DNA from 4 places in the Streptomyces sp. NPDC047515 genome. Region 2 is predicted to be linked to each of the others. Evidence: riboswitches for the same ligand, from Rfam matches in the RefSeq annotation. Region 2 holds a riboswitch; each other region holds the start of a gene.
The links. Region 2 has a riboswitch for cyclic di-AMP ahead of ABZ826_RS24845 (M23 family metallopeptidase). Riboswitches for the same ligand answer to the same signal wherever they lie in the genome.
Positions count from the first base shown of each region.

Region 1: another riboswitch for cyclic di-AMP. It lies ahead of ABZ826_RS03870 (C40 family peptidase); the one in region 2 lies ahead of ABZ826_RS24845 (M23 family metallopeptidase).
Region 3: another riboswitch for cyclic di-AMP. It lies ahead of ABZ826_RS29515 (C40 family peptidase); the one in region 2 lies ahead of ABZ826_RS24845 (M23 family metallopeptidase).
Region 4: another riboswitch for cyclic di-AMP. It lies ahead of ABZ826_RS21085 (transglycosylase family protein); the one in region 2 lies ahead of ABZ826_RS24845 (M23 family metallopeptidase).

Region 1 is NZ_JBEYTM010000003.1:208,261-211,797, forward strand. Features, by position in the region: gene ABZ826_RS03865 (hypothetical protein) at 75-428, shown strand; gene ABZ826_RS03870 (C40 family peptidase) at 552-1,700, opposite strand; cyclic di-AMP (ydaO/yuaA leader) riboswitch at 1,707-1,872, opposite strand; gene pcrA (DNA helicase PcrA) at 2,294-3,537, shown strand, end outside.
Region 2 is NZ_JBEYTM010000033.1:21,622-25,158, reverse strand. Features, by position in the region: gene ABZ826_RS24860 (SPFH domain-containing protein) at 1-54, shown strand, start outside; tRNA gene ABZ826_RS24855 (tRNA-Met) at 148-221, shown strand; gene ABZ826_RS24850 (PP2C family protein-serine/threonine phosphatase) at 498-1,658, shown strand; cyclic di-AMP (ydaO/yuaA leader) riboswitch at 1,939-2,091, shown strand; gene ABZ826_RS24845 (M23 family metallopeptidase) at 2,103-3,440, shown strand.
Region 3 is NZ_JBEYTM010000046.1:40,499-44,035, reverse strand. Features, by position in the region: partial or broken gene ABZ826_RS29520 (ATP-binding protein) at 1-409, shown strand, start outside; gene ABZ826_RS29515 (C40 family peptidase) at 762-1,235, opposite strand; cyclic di-AMP (ydaO/yuaA leader) riboswitch at 1,239-1,422, opposite strand; gene ABZ826_RS29510 (hypothetical protein) at 1,811-2,119, opposite strand; gene ABZ826_RS29505 (ATP-dependent Clp protease proteolytic subunit) at 2,127-2,762, opposite strand; gene ABZ826_RS29500 (MFS transporter) at 2,971-3,537, opposite strand, start outside.
Region 4 is NZ_JBEYTM010000025.1:2,529-6,065, reverse strand. Features, by position in the region: gene eno (phosphopyruvate hydratase) at 1-801, opposite strand, end outside; gene ABZ826_RS21085 (transglycosylase family protein) at 1,208-1,960, opposite strand; cyclic di-AMP (ydaO/yuaA leader) riboswitch at 1,964-2,134, opposite strand; gene ABZ826_RS21080 (transglycosylase family protein) at 2,434-3,402, opposite strand; gene ABZ826_RS21075 (cytochrome P450) at 3,508-3,537, opposite strand, start outside.

The DNA.
Region 1 (3,537 bases), on a different contig from region 2:
AGACACGAGTGAAGTGCCAGGAAGCCGCACCTGCCTGCGGAGTGGTGATATAGGCGGGGCTAGGCTGCGGCCTCATGGACGTACTCATTCATGTCTTCGTCGCGCTGCACATCATCGGTATCGCCTCGCTGCTGGGCGGCTTCCTGACCCAGATGAAGGCGATGGGCGCGGGCGCGGCCCGGTTCGTCCCGGCGATGCTGCACGGCGCACTGACGATGCTGGTCACCGGGGTCGCGCTGGTCGGGCTCAACGAGGCCGACGACCACCATGTGAACAACATAAAGATCGGGGTCAAGCTGCTGCTCCTGGTCTTCATCCTCGCGCTCGTCTACGTCAAGCGGGACGAGGAGAAGGTCGACAAGGGCGCCTTCGCGGCGGTGGGCGGGCTGACCCTCGCCAACATCTTCATCGCCACGCTCTGGACCTGAGGGCCCGAAGGCCTGAGGGCCGCGGCCTGGTGTCCGGCGGTCGGGGCTGAGCCGGGCCGAGGCGATGTCCGGCCCGGCCGGCACGTGGGGCAGCCCACGCGCCGGCCGCTGGGGAGCGGGCCGTTACGCCGGCCGCACGCTGCCGTAGATCGGCATGTAGTAGATCGACTCCTCGCGCACATTCGCCCCCGGCTTCGGCGCGTGGATCATCATTCCGTCGCCCTGGTACATGCCGACGTGGCTGATGTCGTCGTAGAAGAAGACGAGGTCACCCGGGCGCAGATCCGCCGTGGCGACCTTGGTGCCTGTCTTCACCTGGTCCCAGGTGGTGCGCGGGATGTCGACGCCCGCGGCCTTCCACGCGGCCTGGGTGAGTCCGGAGCAGTCGTACGAGGACGGGCCCGTCGCGCCCCAGACGTACGGCTTGCCCAGCTGGGCCCTGGCGAAGGCGAGGACCTTCTCCGCCTTGGTGGTGGCGCTGCTGTCCGAGCCGGTCCCGGTGCCCGTCCCCGTACCACCGCCGGACCCCGCCGCCTTCGCGGCCTCCTCGGCCTTGCGGCCCGCCGCCGCCTTGGCGGCGGCCTGCTGCCGCGCGAGTTCCTCGGCCTTGCGCTCGGCCTCCGCCTCCTTCTTCCGCTCCAGCGCCGCCAGTCGCTCCTTCTCCTCGGCGGTCAGCTTCGACAGCGTCGCGCGCGCCTCGCCCAGCTTCCGCTGGACGTTCTGCTTGCTGGTGCGCAGCGTGGTCTGTGTCGTGGTCAGTGTCTCCAGGCTCTGCACCGCCTCGGCGCGCTTCTTCGAGGCCTTGACCTGCTGTGCGCGGAAGTCCGTGACCGCCTTCTGCTGCTGAGCCGTCATGCGGTTCATCAGCTGGCTCTGGTCGAAGTACGACTGCGGGTCGTCGGCCAGGAAGAAGGTGGCGTTGGGGGTGAGCGAGCCGGTGCGGTACTGCGCGGCCGCGTAGGCGCCGAGCGTCCTGCGGGCGTCGTTGAGTTTGTCGGCGCGCTTCGCCACGTCCTCCAGGAGGGCGTCGACCTCGGCGCGCTGGGAGGCGGCGTCCTCCTTCGCCTGGTTGTACCGCTGGGTCGCGGTGCCCGCCTGCCGGTAGAGGTCGTCGACCTTCTTCTGGACGTCCTCGATGCTGGGCTTCGGCGCGGGGGCCGCCGTGGCGCTCTGCGTGGAGAGCAGGGTCACGGACGCCAGCGCCGCCGTCGTGAGACCGACGGCCGGTGTGGTGGTGCGCACCCGGGTACGCGGTTTGCGATGCGATGCCAAGACGGCATCTCCTTCCGTGGACCGCCTACCGGGTTAGCTGTCGGGTTCGGGCGGAACGGAAGGCTGCCCTACGGTCCGAGTGGGGGATATGGGCCGATTCACCCCGGTTGTGCATGTGGGTCCCCGGTTCCGAACGCCCGCGTGGACAGCCCGGATTCGGCGAGGGCGCCCGCTCGGCGTGGTTCGCCTCAGGGGGTACGGGCCGCCCGGTCGAGCACGCTAGCCAATCCATGGTGCTGCTGTGAAGGTCGATGTTCGATATGCCCGATACATTTTCGTGACCTTCGTGGGGTGGGGGCGACGGGGCCGGCGGAGGCCCGGAAATCCCTACGGAATGTGGGTGTCCGCTTTCTTTGTGTACCTGGCTGCCGGGTGCGGTTCGCCATGCGGCAGCCGTGTGTCGGTGCGGCGGCCTGAGGGCTGTCCCGTAATCCCTGGCGGAACAGCGCGGGGCGTCGGATGCGGTGCATCGCAAGGCGGAGGAACATCCGCATACTGGACGTATACGGACGTTCCGACAGCGCAGCGAGGTGCCGTAGCTGTGGTCGTGCGCCCGCCCGGGATTACGGGACAGCCCTTAGACTCGACAAGCGATGAGCAGCCTCTTTGACGACAGCTTCCTGGCCGGCCTCCAGCACTCGGAGGAAGAGCCCCCGCCGCCTCCCGAGGACTCCGCACCCGAAGCGGTGCCGGAGGGCCTCTTCGCGGGCGTCTTCGACGGGCCCCCGCCGCCCCGGGACGCGTACTACCGTGACGGTGCGCACCGCCCCGTCATCGACTCCGCGGCGCTCCTCGACGGGCTGAACACCGAACAGCGCGCCGCGGTGGTCCACGCCGGCTCCCCGCTGCTCATCGTGGCCGGGGCGGGCTCCGGCAAGACCCGGGTGCTGACCCACCGGATCGCCCACCTCCTCGCCGAGCGCGGGGTGCACCCCGGCCAGATCCTGGCGATCACCTTCACCAACAAGGCCGCGGGCGAGATGAAGGAGCGCGTCGAGCAGCTCGTCGGACCGCGCGCCAACGCCATGTGGGTCATGACCTTCCACAGCGCGTGCGTACGCATCCTGCGCCGCGAGTCGAAGAAGCTCGGCTTCACCTCGTCGTTCTCGATCTACGACGCCGCCGACTCCAAGCGGCTGATGGCCCTGGTCTGCCGTGATCTCGACCTCGACCCCAAGCGCTTCCCGCCGAAGTCGTTCACGGCCAAGGTCTCCAACCTGAAGAACGAACTGATCGACGAGGAGACCTTCGCCGGCCAGGCCGCGGACGGTTTCGAGAAGACCCTCGCCCAGGCCTACGCGATGTACCAGTCCCGGCTGCGCGAGGCCAACGCGCTGGACTTCGACGACATCATCATGACGACGGTCCACCTGCTGCAGGCGTTCCCCGACGTCGCCGAGCACTACCGCCGCCGCTTCCGGCACGTCCTGGTCGACGAGTACCAGGACACCAACCACGCCCAGTACACCCTCGTACGCGAACTGGTCGGCCCGGCCGGCGAGGGCGACGCCCCCGCCGAGCTGTGCGTCGTCGGTGACGCGGACCAGTCGATCTACGCGTTCCGCGGCGCGACCATCCGCAACATCCTCCAGTTCGAGGAGGACTACCCGAACGCGACGACGATCCTGCTGGAGCAGAACTACCGCTCCACGCAGACGATCCTGTCCGCCGCCAACGCGGTCATCGAGCGCAACGAGAGCCGCCGCCCCAAGAACCTCTGGACGAACGCCGGCACGGGCGCCCGGATCACCGGCTACGTCGCCGACACCGAGCACGACGAGGCCCAGTTCGTCGCCGACGAGATCGACCGGCTGACCGACGCGGGCGACGCCAGGGC
Region 2 (3,537 bases):
AAGTCACCGGCGGTCGACGGGAAGGCCGCTCCCCGTATCACCGAGACGAATTGATCTCCGGGGCCGGATCGAAGGGGCGGCGGGACGCGGGAGATTCGCCGAGTGGTCATGAGCGCGCCGGACATGGCGTAGAGTTGTGTTCATCGACGCGGGGTGGAGCAGCTCGGTAGCTCGCTGGGCTCATAACCCAGAGGTCGCAGGTTCAAATCCTGTCCCCGCTACTGAAGATTCAGGCCCGGCACGCACACAGCGTGCCGGGCCTGAATCATTTCCCCGTAGCCGTCCGGGGCGCCGTTCGCGTCGCCGCCGGTTCCCGGTCAGCGGTTCTTGGTTCCCGGACCTCGGGCTTGCGAAGGGGCGGGGCGGACGGTGTGTGAGCTGGACCACGCGTACCCCCATTGGCCGATGAGGAGTCGCCGCGCGCCTTCGCTCAGGTGAGCCTGGGGTGGGGCGCGGTACCGTCCGCAGCCGTGCGCGTACCGGGCAGGAGACCACAGGTGTGGAAGCGGCTGAAGCGGCACGGCAGACATGCCGGGGGTGGCGTCCGCACTCGGCGGTTCGTCCGCGCGCTGCCCGCCCTGATGATCGTCGGTGGGCTGGTGTTCGACTTCCTCACCCCGCCGCCCTTCACCGCCATTCCGCTGTTCGTGGCCGCGCCGCTGATCGCCGCGCCGTTCTTCTCGCTGTCCGGCACCATCCTCACCGCCGTCGCCTCGCTCCTGGCCCTCGTCGCGCTGAGGCTGCACAGCAACACGTTGCCGCAGGTCGTGCCGTTGATCGAGCTGCTCACCCTGGCCACGGTGTCGGTCCTCGCGGTCGTCATCAACGGGGTCGTGCGGCGCGGCAGCGAGCAACTGGCCTCCGCGCGGGTCATCGCGGAGACCGCCATGCGGGCGGTGCTGCCGAAGCCGTCCGACCGGATCGGCGGGCTGCATGTGGCGGCGCGGTACGTGGCGGCGCAGGCGGACGAGTTCGTCGGCGGTGACCTGTTCGCCGTGGCGGACACCCCGCACGGGGTGCGGCTCGTGGTCGGGGACGTGCGGGGGAAGGGGCTCGACGCCGTGGAGTCGGTGGCGGTGATCATCGGCGCGTTCCGGGAGGCGGCCGAGCAGGAACGTTCGCTGGAGGGCGTGGCGCAGCGGCTGGAGCGGGCGCTGGCGCGCGAGGGAACGGGGCGGGGCGGGCTGGACGCCGTCGAGGGCTTCATCACCGCCGTACTGGCCGAGATCCCGTCCGGGCTGTCGCGGGTACGGATCGTCAACCGCGGCCACCCCGAGCCGATCCTGCTGCATCCGGACGGGGCGCTGGATGTGCTGGGACCGTCGGTGCCCGCGCTGCCGCTCGGGATGGATCTGGGGGTGTGGCCCGACCGGGCGGACGAATGGGATCTGCCGGCGGGGACGACGCTGCTCCTCTACACCGATGGCCTCTCCGAAGCGCGCAACGCCGACGGGGTCTTCTACGATCCGGCGGCGCGGCTGCGCGGGCGGATCTTTCCGGGCCCCGAGGAACTGCTGTCCGCCCTGACCGACGACGTACGGCGGCACACGGGCGGCGAGACGACCGACGACATGGCGCTGCTCGCGGTCGTACGTCCTGCGGAGGGGCAACCGCACCGGCGCAGGACCGTGAAGATCGTGGGTCTGGACACGATGTGACGGGTGGGGCGGGCGCGTGGTGCGGACCGGGCGGAGTCTCGGGCACGGCATGCCACCGTCCGTAACCGAAGGGCGCCGCTCCGCATAATATTTGACGCAACGTCAGACGTCGGGTAATGGCTGAGGGTCGATCAACTCATCCGATTCCACCCGGGTATGTCCCGTAAAGTCCAGGCCAAAGTCGTGAACGATCAGTGGGAACGGCTTGGAATCGGGCCCGGGTGTCTATTAACGTTCGATAACGCAGCGCGGTCGTCCCAGCCGTCGTCAGTGGCGGCACCGTGCGCGAGCGCCGAATTCCGCAAGGGAACCGGGGAACCACCTACATGGGGTGAATCGGACACCTGTGTCTCACGAGAGGCAGAGGCGCCCGTAGGAGACCTTCCTGCTCCGAACCCGTCAGCTAACCCGGTAGGCGAGAAGGAAGGAAAGGAGTGCGCCCCCGTGGCGTCCAACAAGCCTGCCCCCGAGGCCCCCGTGCGGTTCACCTCGGACTTCGGCCCCGGTGTCGACTCCGGCCCCGGTGTCGACTTCGGCTCCGGTTCCGGATCTGACTACGGCTACGGCCCCGGTCACGGCCCGGGTTTCGCCTCTGACGCCGGACTGGGCTCCGACACCGGCTACGGCCCCGGTTTCGCCTCCGATGCCGGTTACGGAACCGCCGGGACGGGAACGGCGTTCGGCACCGGCTACGGCACCGAGCCGGGCGGCGACTTCGCCGGTGGGTCCGGTGAGTTCGGTGGGTCCGGCGACTCGGCAGAGCTCCGCAGGGAATTCCGCGCCGACGGCGACGGCGAGCCCGAACGAAGCCGGGACGAGTGGAACCCCACCGAGGAGTCCGTCCGCCCCGTGCGCGGCAAGCACCGCGTCGCCAAGCAGCGCAACGGACTTGCCCGTAGCTCCACCGTGCTCGGGGTCGGCGTCATCGCGGCGGTCGGTGCGGGCGGCATGGCCACCGCACAGAGCAAGCCGGCGGTCTCCATCTCCCTTCCCGATTCCATCGCGGACAATCTGCCCGACGCCAAGTCCCTTCCCGGCGTGGGTTCCCTGTTCTCCGGCGAGTCCGAAGCCGACAAGGCCGAGACCGTCGCCGCGTCCGCGCCGCTCACCACCGCCGGCATCACCACCGCCGAGGCCCAGCAGGGCACGACGGACGCGGGCGAGGTGCTCCGCGCCCGTATCCTCCAGCAGGCCGAGCAGCAGCAGGACGCCGCCGACGCCGAGGCCAGGGCCGCCCAGGAGAAGGAGGCCGCGCAGAAGGCCGCCGCCGAAGCCAAGAAGCAGCAGGACGCGGCCGAGGCCAAGGTCGCCGCCGAGAAGAAGAAGGCGGAGGAAGAGGCCAAGAAGAAGGCGGAGGCCCTTCGGCTCGCCAAGCTCGCCGCCGGCTACGCCATCCCGACCACCTCGTACACGATCACCTCGACCTTCGGCGAGGCCGGCTCGATGTGGTCCTCCGGCTACCACACCGGCCTCGACTTCGCGGCGCCGACGGGTACCCCGATCAAGGCCATACACGGCGGCACCATCAAGTCGGCCGGCTGGTCCGGTTCGTACGGCTACCGCACGGTGCTGGAGCTCGAAGACGGTACGGAGCTCTGGTTCTGCCACCAGTCCTCGATCGGTGTCAGCGTCGGCCAGGAGGTCACCACCGGCGAGACCATCGGCCGGGTCGGTGCGACCGGCAACGTGACGGGCCCGCACCTCCACCTGGAGGTCCACACCCCGGCCGGTATGGGTATCGACCCGATGGCCTGGCTGCACGACAAGGGCCTCAACCCCTGATCGACCGGCCGCCTCGCGGCCCGCGTGATCCGAGCCGGTTCGCCGGCCACTGAAACCCGGCAGCCCTGACGCTCTCCCCCCGACGCCAGGGCTGCCG
Region 3 (3,537 bases), on a different contig from region 2:
GCGTCACTCTGCCGAGCGATCCGGCCTCGGTCTCGGCGGCCCGGCGAGATGTGGCCCGGGTGCTCACCGAATGGGGCCTGACCTCCGACACCGAGTTCGCCGACAATATCCGCCTCATCGTCTCGGAGCTCGCGACCAACGCCGTCCAGCACACCTTCGGACAGTCGCCCACCTTCACCGTGGACCTGAGGCTGGAGCGGGAGGAACAGCTGCATCTGGGGGTGACGGACAGTCACCCGCGCTGGCCCCGTAGACTGCCCGCCGCCGTTCAGCAGGAAACGGGCGCGGCATGGTGATCATCCGGTATCTGGCCAAGGAGTGCGGCGGCCGGCTCACCGTCACCCCCACCGCCGACGGAGGCAAGACGGTCTGGATCGAGCTTCCCTGGCACATCCCCGTGCAGAGCTGACCAGTCGTCGATCCGCCCGCTGCACGCCTCGGTGCTCGCGGTCGCCCGGCCGGCGCAGCGGGTCCGATCTCGTCGCGCAACCATGTCCGGAGCGTCGCCGAGACGGCATTCGTTCGCTCATTCCGGCACACCACCCGAGTTCGTGCGCCGGAACGGAACGGGCGCCGGCCGTCGTACGCCCAGCGGCGTCCGGTCCACCGGAGCCACATCAGGGCGGCCGTGACGGAAGGCGCAGCGCGCCGGAGCAGGAGACCGGCCCCCACGGCACCGATGACGAGTCGATCAGCGGCACGGGACGGTGTATCTCCGACGGATCACGGCCGGAGGGCGGCCGTGATCCGTCGGACGGGAATCAGCCGACCCGCCCGTAGTAGACGCTCTTCGTCCAGATCTTCTCCAGCCGGACCACCGCGCCGGTCCTCGGCGAGTGCCAGATCTTGCCGTGGCCGGCGTAGATCCCCACGTGGTAGACGCTGCGACCGTAATGGAAGAAGACCAGGTCGCCGCGTTTCCTGCGCGAGGCCGAGACATGGCGGGTCTTGTTGTACTGCTGCTGGGCGGTGCGGGGCAGCTTCTTGCCCGCCTTCTTGAACGAATAGACCGTCAGCCCCGAACAGTCGAAGAGCTTGGGGCCGGTGGCCCCCCACCGGTACGGCGACCCCTTCTTCGACGCGGCGATGTTCAGCGCCTTCATCGAGGGAGTCGCCGCCTGGGCCTGCGGCGTGGCGCCCGGGGCGAGCATGGTGCCGCCGACGGCGGCCAGAGTCAGAACCGAGGCAGTACCGGCCCGGACGAGCAGAGACGGGACATGAACCTGCGCAGTCATGCGCAACCCTTCGTCAGCCGCCTGTGAAGGATGACCTGTCGGGTTCGGGCTGGCGAAGTTGCCCGGCCGCGCGCGGCGGCTTCACCCCGAGGGTCGACCGATGATCCGGTCGACCCGTTGTGCTCGGGTCCTCCACTCCTGCCGATCCACTTCTGTCGACCAGACATCCGGACGGCGGCAGGACTCGGCGTCCGCCCGGACCGCCCCGTCGTGGTGGCGGGGGCTTGTCGTCCCAGGGATCTTGACTCACCGACTGCCGGATTTCCGAGGGGAAACAGCGATTTGTGAGGCTCCTCACGACTGACCCGTTCGGGTGGAGGTGATGAATCCGGAGGCGGGGCCACTCATCGGGACCGGTCCCGTACCAGCGGTGGAATCACTAATTCCGGTCACTGGTCATCAGAAAAACGCAAGTTGAGATATCCCTCACGAGGGGGACTTCCTACGCCGAACGAGCGAGGAATTTCGAGGCGCCCACCGGGCGTGTCGTGTACGGGAGTTGGCCGAATCCCGGCCGCGGGCGAGGCTGGGGGAGTTGACCGGACCGCGCCGACGGCGGTGACGGGGGAGGTTGATCAACTCGGCGGAGCAGGGGGTGCGGTGACGCGTCCGGCCCGCCGCTCCCCGTCCAGTACGCGCAGGGCCCGCGCCAGGGTTTCCGCGTGGATCTGCGCCTCCCCGCGTTCATGCATCAATGCGAGGGCGTCTCGCAGCTCGATCGCCCGGGACGCCAGCGCCTGCGCGGCGCGCAGCGCGCCGTAGGTGTCGCTGCCGCGGGCGGGGTTGATCCGGCCCAGTTGGTCGAGGACTTCGAGGTAGCGGTCGATGAACTCCCCTTCGGCGCGGGTCAGTGCGGGCAGTTGCGGCAAGTGTGGCGGCTGCACCGGGCGTTCACCTCGGGCCGTGCGGGGGGAGCGATGACTTCCGGTTCTCAGTGAGGTGGTCCACCAGGCCGTACGCCTTGGCGCCCGGCGCGTCGAGAATGAGGTCGCGCTCGATGTCGGTGGCGATCTGGTCGGCGCTGCGGCCGGTATGGCGGGCCAGCAGTGTGATGAGCATCTCGCGAACCCGTTCCAGCTCCCGGGCCTCGATCTCCAGGTCAGAAGGCCGGCCCTGCACCGGCTCGCCGAGTGCGGGCTGCTGTACGACGACCCGGGCTCCCGGCAATGCGTGCCGCCGGCCGGGAGCGCCCGCGGCGAGCAGAACCGAGGCGCAGGAACCGGCCTGGCCGAGGCAGAAGGTCTCCACGTCGCAGGTGAGGTACTCCATCGTGTCGTAGATCGCGGACATGGCTCCGAACGAGCCCCCGGGGGAGTTGATGTAGAGGGAGACGGGTCGGTCCGGAGCGTCATGTTCCAGATACATGAACTGGGCGATCAGGTCGCTGGCCGCGGTGTCGTCGACCGGGGTGCCCAGGAACACGATCCGCTCGGCGAGCAGCTTGGAGTACGGGTCGAAGGTGCGGGTTCCGCTGGTCGTGCGCTCGGTGAACTCGGGCAGGACGTAGTGGGCGCTGGGACGGAACAGCATGAGCGATGCCTCTCCTCCGGGTCTGTACGCAGTCCGCCTGTCCGGCTCCGGGCGGGCCTGCGCGAGCTTCTGTAAGAAATGTACAGGACGTACAGAAGCTTATGATGCGGAGCACATCCGGTGATCCACTAAAAGTCCCAGGCCAGAGGCTGTTTCAACTGTTCGCCGAGGGCGGGTATCTCACAATCTGTCAGCGTGTCCGGCTTCAAGCCTGTTCGAGGGGGGCGGCGACCGCATGTCGGGCGGCCAGCGCCACGGTGGGGATCAGGGTGAGTGCGGCAATCACGGTGCCGACCACGACGGGGCCGGTGGACCCCAACCTGGAGCCGAGGGCGAGGCCCGCGATCCAGGAGCCGATGGCGGTTCCGAGGTTGAATGCCGAGACGGTCAGCGCGGAGGCCAGTACGGGGGCCTGACGTGCGTAGCGGACGGCCAGCGACATCAGCACCGGATTGGCGCCGAGACCGAAGAATCCGAGCAGGGTGACCAGCACGATGGTGGCCACGGCGTACCCGGCCAGCAGGCAGATCGCCAGCAGCAGGAGGGTCGCTCCCGCGGCGGCCACGATCGTCACGGTGTGCGGGCGGCGGTCGCCCAGGCGGCCGCCGACCAGCGAACCGGCCGGGGCGCCGACGCCGAAGCCGACGAGGACCAGCGGCACCAGCCCCGGGGCGATGCCGGAGCGGCCGGTCAGCAGCGGTGCGATGTAGGAGTACGCGGCCAGCACGCCGCCGGTGGTGGTGGCGCAGGCAGCCAGGACCAGCCGCAGGCG
Region 4 (3,537 bases), on a different contig from region 2:
GGTCATCTCGGCGGCGGAGCGGGACTTGCCCTCGAACTCGTACTTGCCGTCCTTGTAGAACTCCGAGGCGGCGACGTCGAGCGCGAGCGCGATGTCCTTGCCCGGGACGTAGCCTGCCTCCTTGATGGCCTCGACGATGAGGTCCAGGGCGGCGCGGTTCGACTCCAGGTTCGGCGCGAAGCCGCCCTCGTCGCCGAGACCGGTCGAAAGGCCCTTGGTCTTCAGGACCTTCTTCAGCGTGTGGTAGACCTCGGCGCCCCAGCGCAGGGCCTCGGAGAAGGACTCCGCGCCGATCGGGGCGATCATGAACTCCTGGATGTCCACGTTGGAGTCGGCGTGCGACCCACCGTTGAGGATGTTCATCATCGGAACGGGCAGCAGGTGCGCGTTCGGGCCACCGAGGTAGCGGAACAGCGGCAGGTCCGAGGCCTCGGAGGCGGCGTGGGCGACGGCCAGCGAGACACCGAGGATGGCGTTCGCGCCGAGCGAGCCCTTGTTCTCCGTGGCGTCCAGGTCGAACATCGCCTGGTCGATCAGCCGCTGCTCGGTCGCGTCGTAACCCACGAGCTCCGGGCCGATCTGCTCGATCACGGCGAGGACGGCCTTCTCCACGCCCTTGCCCTGGTAGCGGTTGGGGTCACCGTCGCGAAGCTCAATGGCCTCGAACGCACCGGTGGAGGCGCCGGACGGCACGGCAGCACGGCCCGTGCTGCCGTCGTCGAGGCCGACCTCGACCTCGACCGTGGGGTTCCCCCGGGAGTCGAGGATTTCCCGGGCTACGACGACGTCGATGGACGGCACGAGGCATCTCCTTCTGGGATATGACACTGGTTGTGCAGGGTCACTTTGGCCTTGCGACAAGAGCCTAACCGGCCCGGCCCGCTCAGTCGGACTACCGCCCGCCCCCTGGGACGAAAAAGGACCCAAGAGCGAGCATCACGGGGCGAACAGCCAGAATTTTACTGGTCAGTAACTACAGAAGTTGAACGATCACGCACCGCTGGGCCCTCCCGGAGCCCGCCCCGCGCGGGCCGGAGCCGGCCCGTCCGGACGCGATACGGAGGCGACGCGCCCCGCCGGGACAGAGCTGCCGCACGCAGCGAGGTGACGCACCTCGCGGAAGCAGGGGGTCACACGGAAACCCCGGCCCGGCGCGTACGGGGGAACGCGCGCCGGGCCGGGGTGCTCAGGGAGGAGAGTTCCCGGACTACTTCGTCAGGTGCAGCTGCTGACCCGGGTAGATCAGGTCGGCGTCCTTGACGATGTCCTTGTTCAGCTCGAACAGGTGCTGCCAGCCGCCCTCGACCTTGTGGTCGGCAGCGATCTTGCTCAGGGAGTCGCCGGAGACGACCTTGTACTCGCCGTCGCCCTTCTTGACCTTCTCGCCGGTCGGGGTGGTGACGGTCTTCTTCGCCTCGGCCTGCGGGGCGGCGGAGCGGTCCGAGCGGTTGGTGGCGGGGGCCTCGGTGCGCTCGGCCTTCTTCGGCTGGACCTGCCGCTCGGGCGCGGCGGGGGCGCTCTGCTGCTGCGTGGCGCCGGAGTTGGTCTTCGAGGAGGAGCCGGTGTCGACGCCCGGGTCCACACCGTCGTTGCGCAGGTTGCCGGCGCCGGCGCAGCCCCAGGCACCCGGGCCCTGCAGGGCGAGGAGCTTCTCGGCCGTGGCGATCTGCTGGGCCTTGGTGGCCAGGTCGGCACGGGGGGCGTACTGCGTACCGCCGGCGGCGGCCCAGCTGGACTGCGAGAACTGCAGGCCGCCGTAGTAGCCGTTGCCGGTGTTGATGGACCAGTTGCCACCGGACTCGCACTGGGCGACAGCGTCCCAGGTGGCGACGGAGGCGGCGGAGGCACCGGTCGCACCCATCAGCGGGACGGCGACGGCGGTACCGGCGACACCGGCGAGCGTGGCGATACGGACGGCCTTGGACGGGCGACGGTGCTTGCCCTTGCTGGAAAACAGCATGGAACTTCTCCTCACCGACGCCTACGAGGTGAGCTGTCGGGTTCGGGCCAAGTGAGTTGCCCGGTCGCACGTCCTAGCACGCGACTTCACCCCAAGCCGCCCCTGATCCGTCTTTCGACGATCGGGCCGGCGCTTACCTGGGTCCCCCGCTCCTGCCTACGGCGCTTTACGCGTCTGTTCCCTTCGACCGACGGCAGGATTCGGCGTGACGGTCGACGGGGCCCGCGGTGCGAGCGGTTCCGACCGTAAACATAGGCAACCCCCACATTCAAAGATGGACACATCGGACAATCAGCCCTTACTTGCATCTGAGGAACCATCGTTTCCGCAGGTGGGAGGCAATACGGAAGGGCCCCCCGGGCGCGACACGCCAGTGACGTAAAGAGACCCATGTCTCACTTACGCATAAGTGGACATAGGTCCCTGAACTACCCCGGTTTTTGAGGGTCTATTAGCCGATTTTCAGACTGCCCTCAGTCGGCCTTCACATCGAGACGGAGGCTCTGGCCAGGGAGGATGAGGTCCGGGTCGGAGCCGACCGTCTCCTTGTTGGCCTCATAGAGCGCGGGCCAGCCGCCGGGAACCTTCTGTGCATCAGCAATCGCCCAGAGGTTGTCGCCGGAACGGACGGCGTACGCGCCGTCGACGGCCGACGCACCCGCGTCGCGGGCGTCGCCGCCGCCACGGGAGGCATGGCGGCCCGACTCGCGGTCGACGCCACCGTCCACGTCCCGGCTCTCCTCGGGCGCCGGAGTGCCGCGGTGCTTGCCACTCGTACCACTGGACGAGTCGGACGTACGGGGTGAATCGGACGTCTCGGAGGACGGGCCCGAGGACGGAACGGCCGACTCGGTGGCCGAAGGCTTCGCGGAGTTGCCCGCCTCGTCCGCCTTCTCTCCCGCCTTCTCGCCCGGCTTCTCGCCCGCCTGCTTGCCCGTCGGCTTGTGGGCGCCGCCCGATGGCGTGGCGGCATCGGACGGGGTCGCCGACGCGCCGTCAGCCGACTCCGCACCGTCCGCCGGCTCGGCGGAGTCCGTGACCCCCGGGTCGACACCCGGCAGCGTTCCGTCCACCGCGAGACCGGAGATGACCGCACAGCTGGGCCACGCCTTCGGCCCCTTGTCGGCCAGGACCTTCTGGGCCACGGCGATCTGCTGCGCGCGGCTGGCGAGGTCGGCACGCGGGGCGTACGACTCGCCGCCGTACGCCTTCCAGGTCTCCGGCGAGAACTGCAGGCCGCCGTAGAAGCCGTTGCCGAGGTCGGCGCTCCACATGCCGCCGCTCTCGCACTCGGCCACCCGGTCCCAGGTCGTGGCGTCGGCCGCGTGCGCACCGGCCGCGCCGAGCAGCGGGATGGCGATGGCCGAGCCGGTCACGCCCGCGGCGACGACGATGGCGGGTGCCTGACGAGGGCGACGGTGTCTGCCGTTCGCGGAGCCCATGGGGTTGCCTTCCGTGTGACTGACGAGTGACTGGTGAGTCGAACGGTGAACCTAGCGGGACTCGAACGCGTGTCACAAGTCGATGCAGCACAGATCACGTGAAAGTCACAGAGTTGACAGAGTGTCACCTTGTGT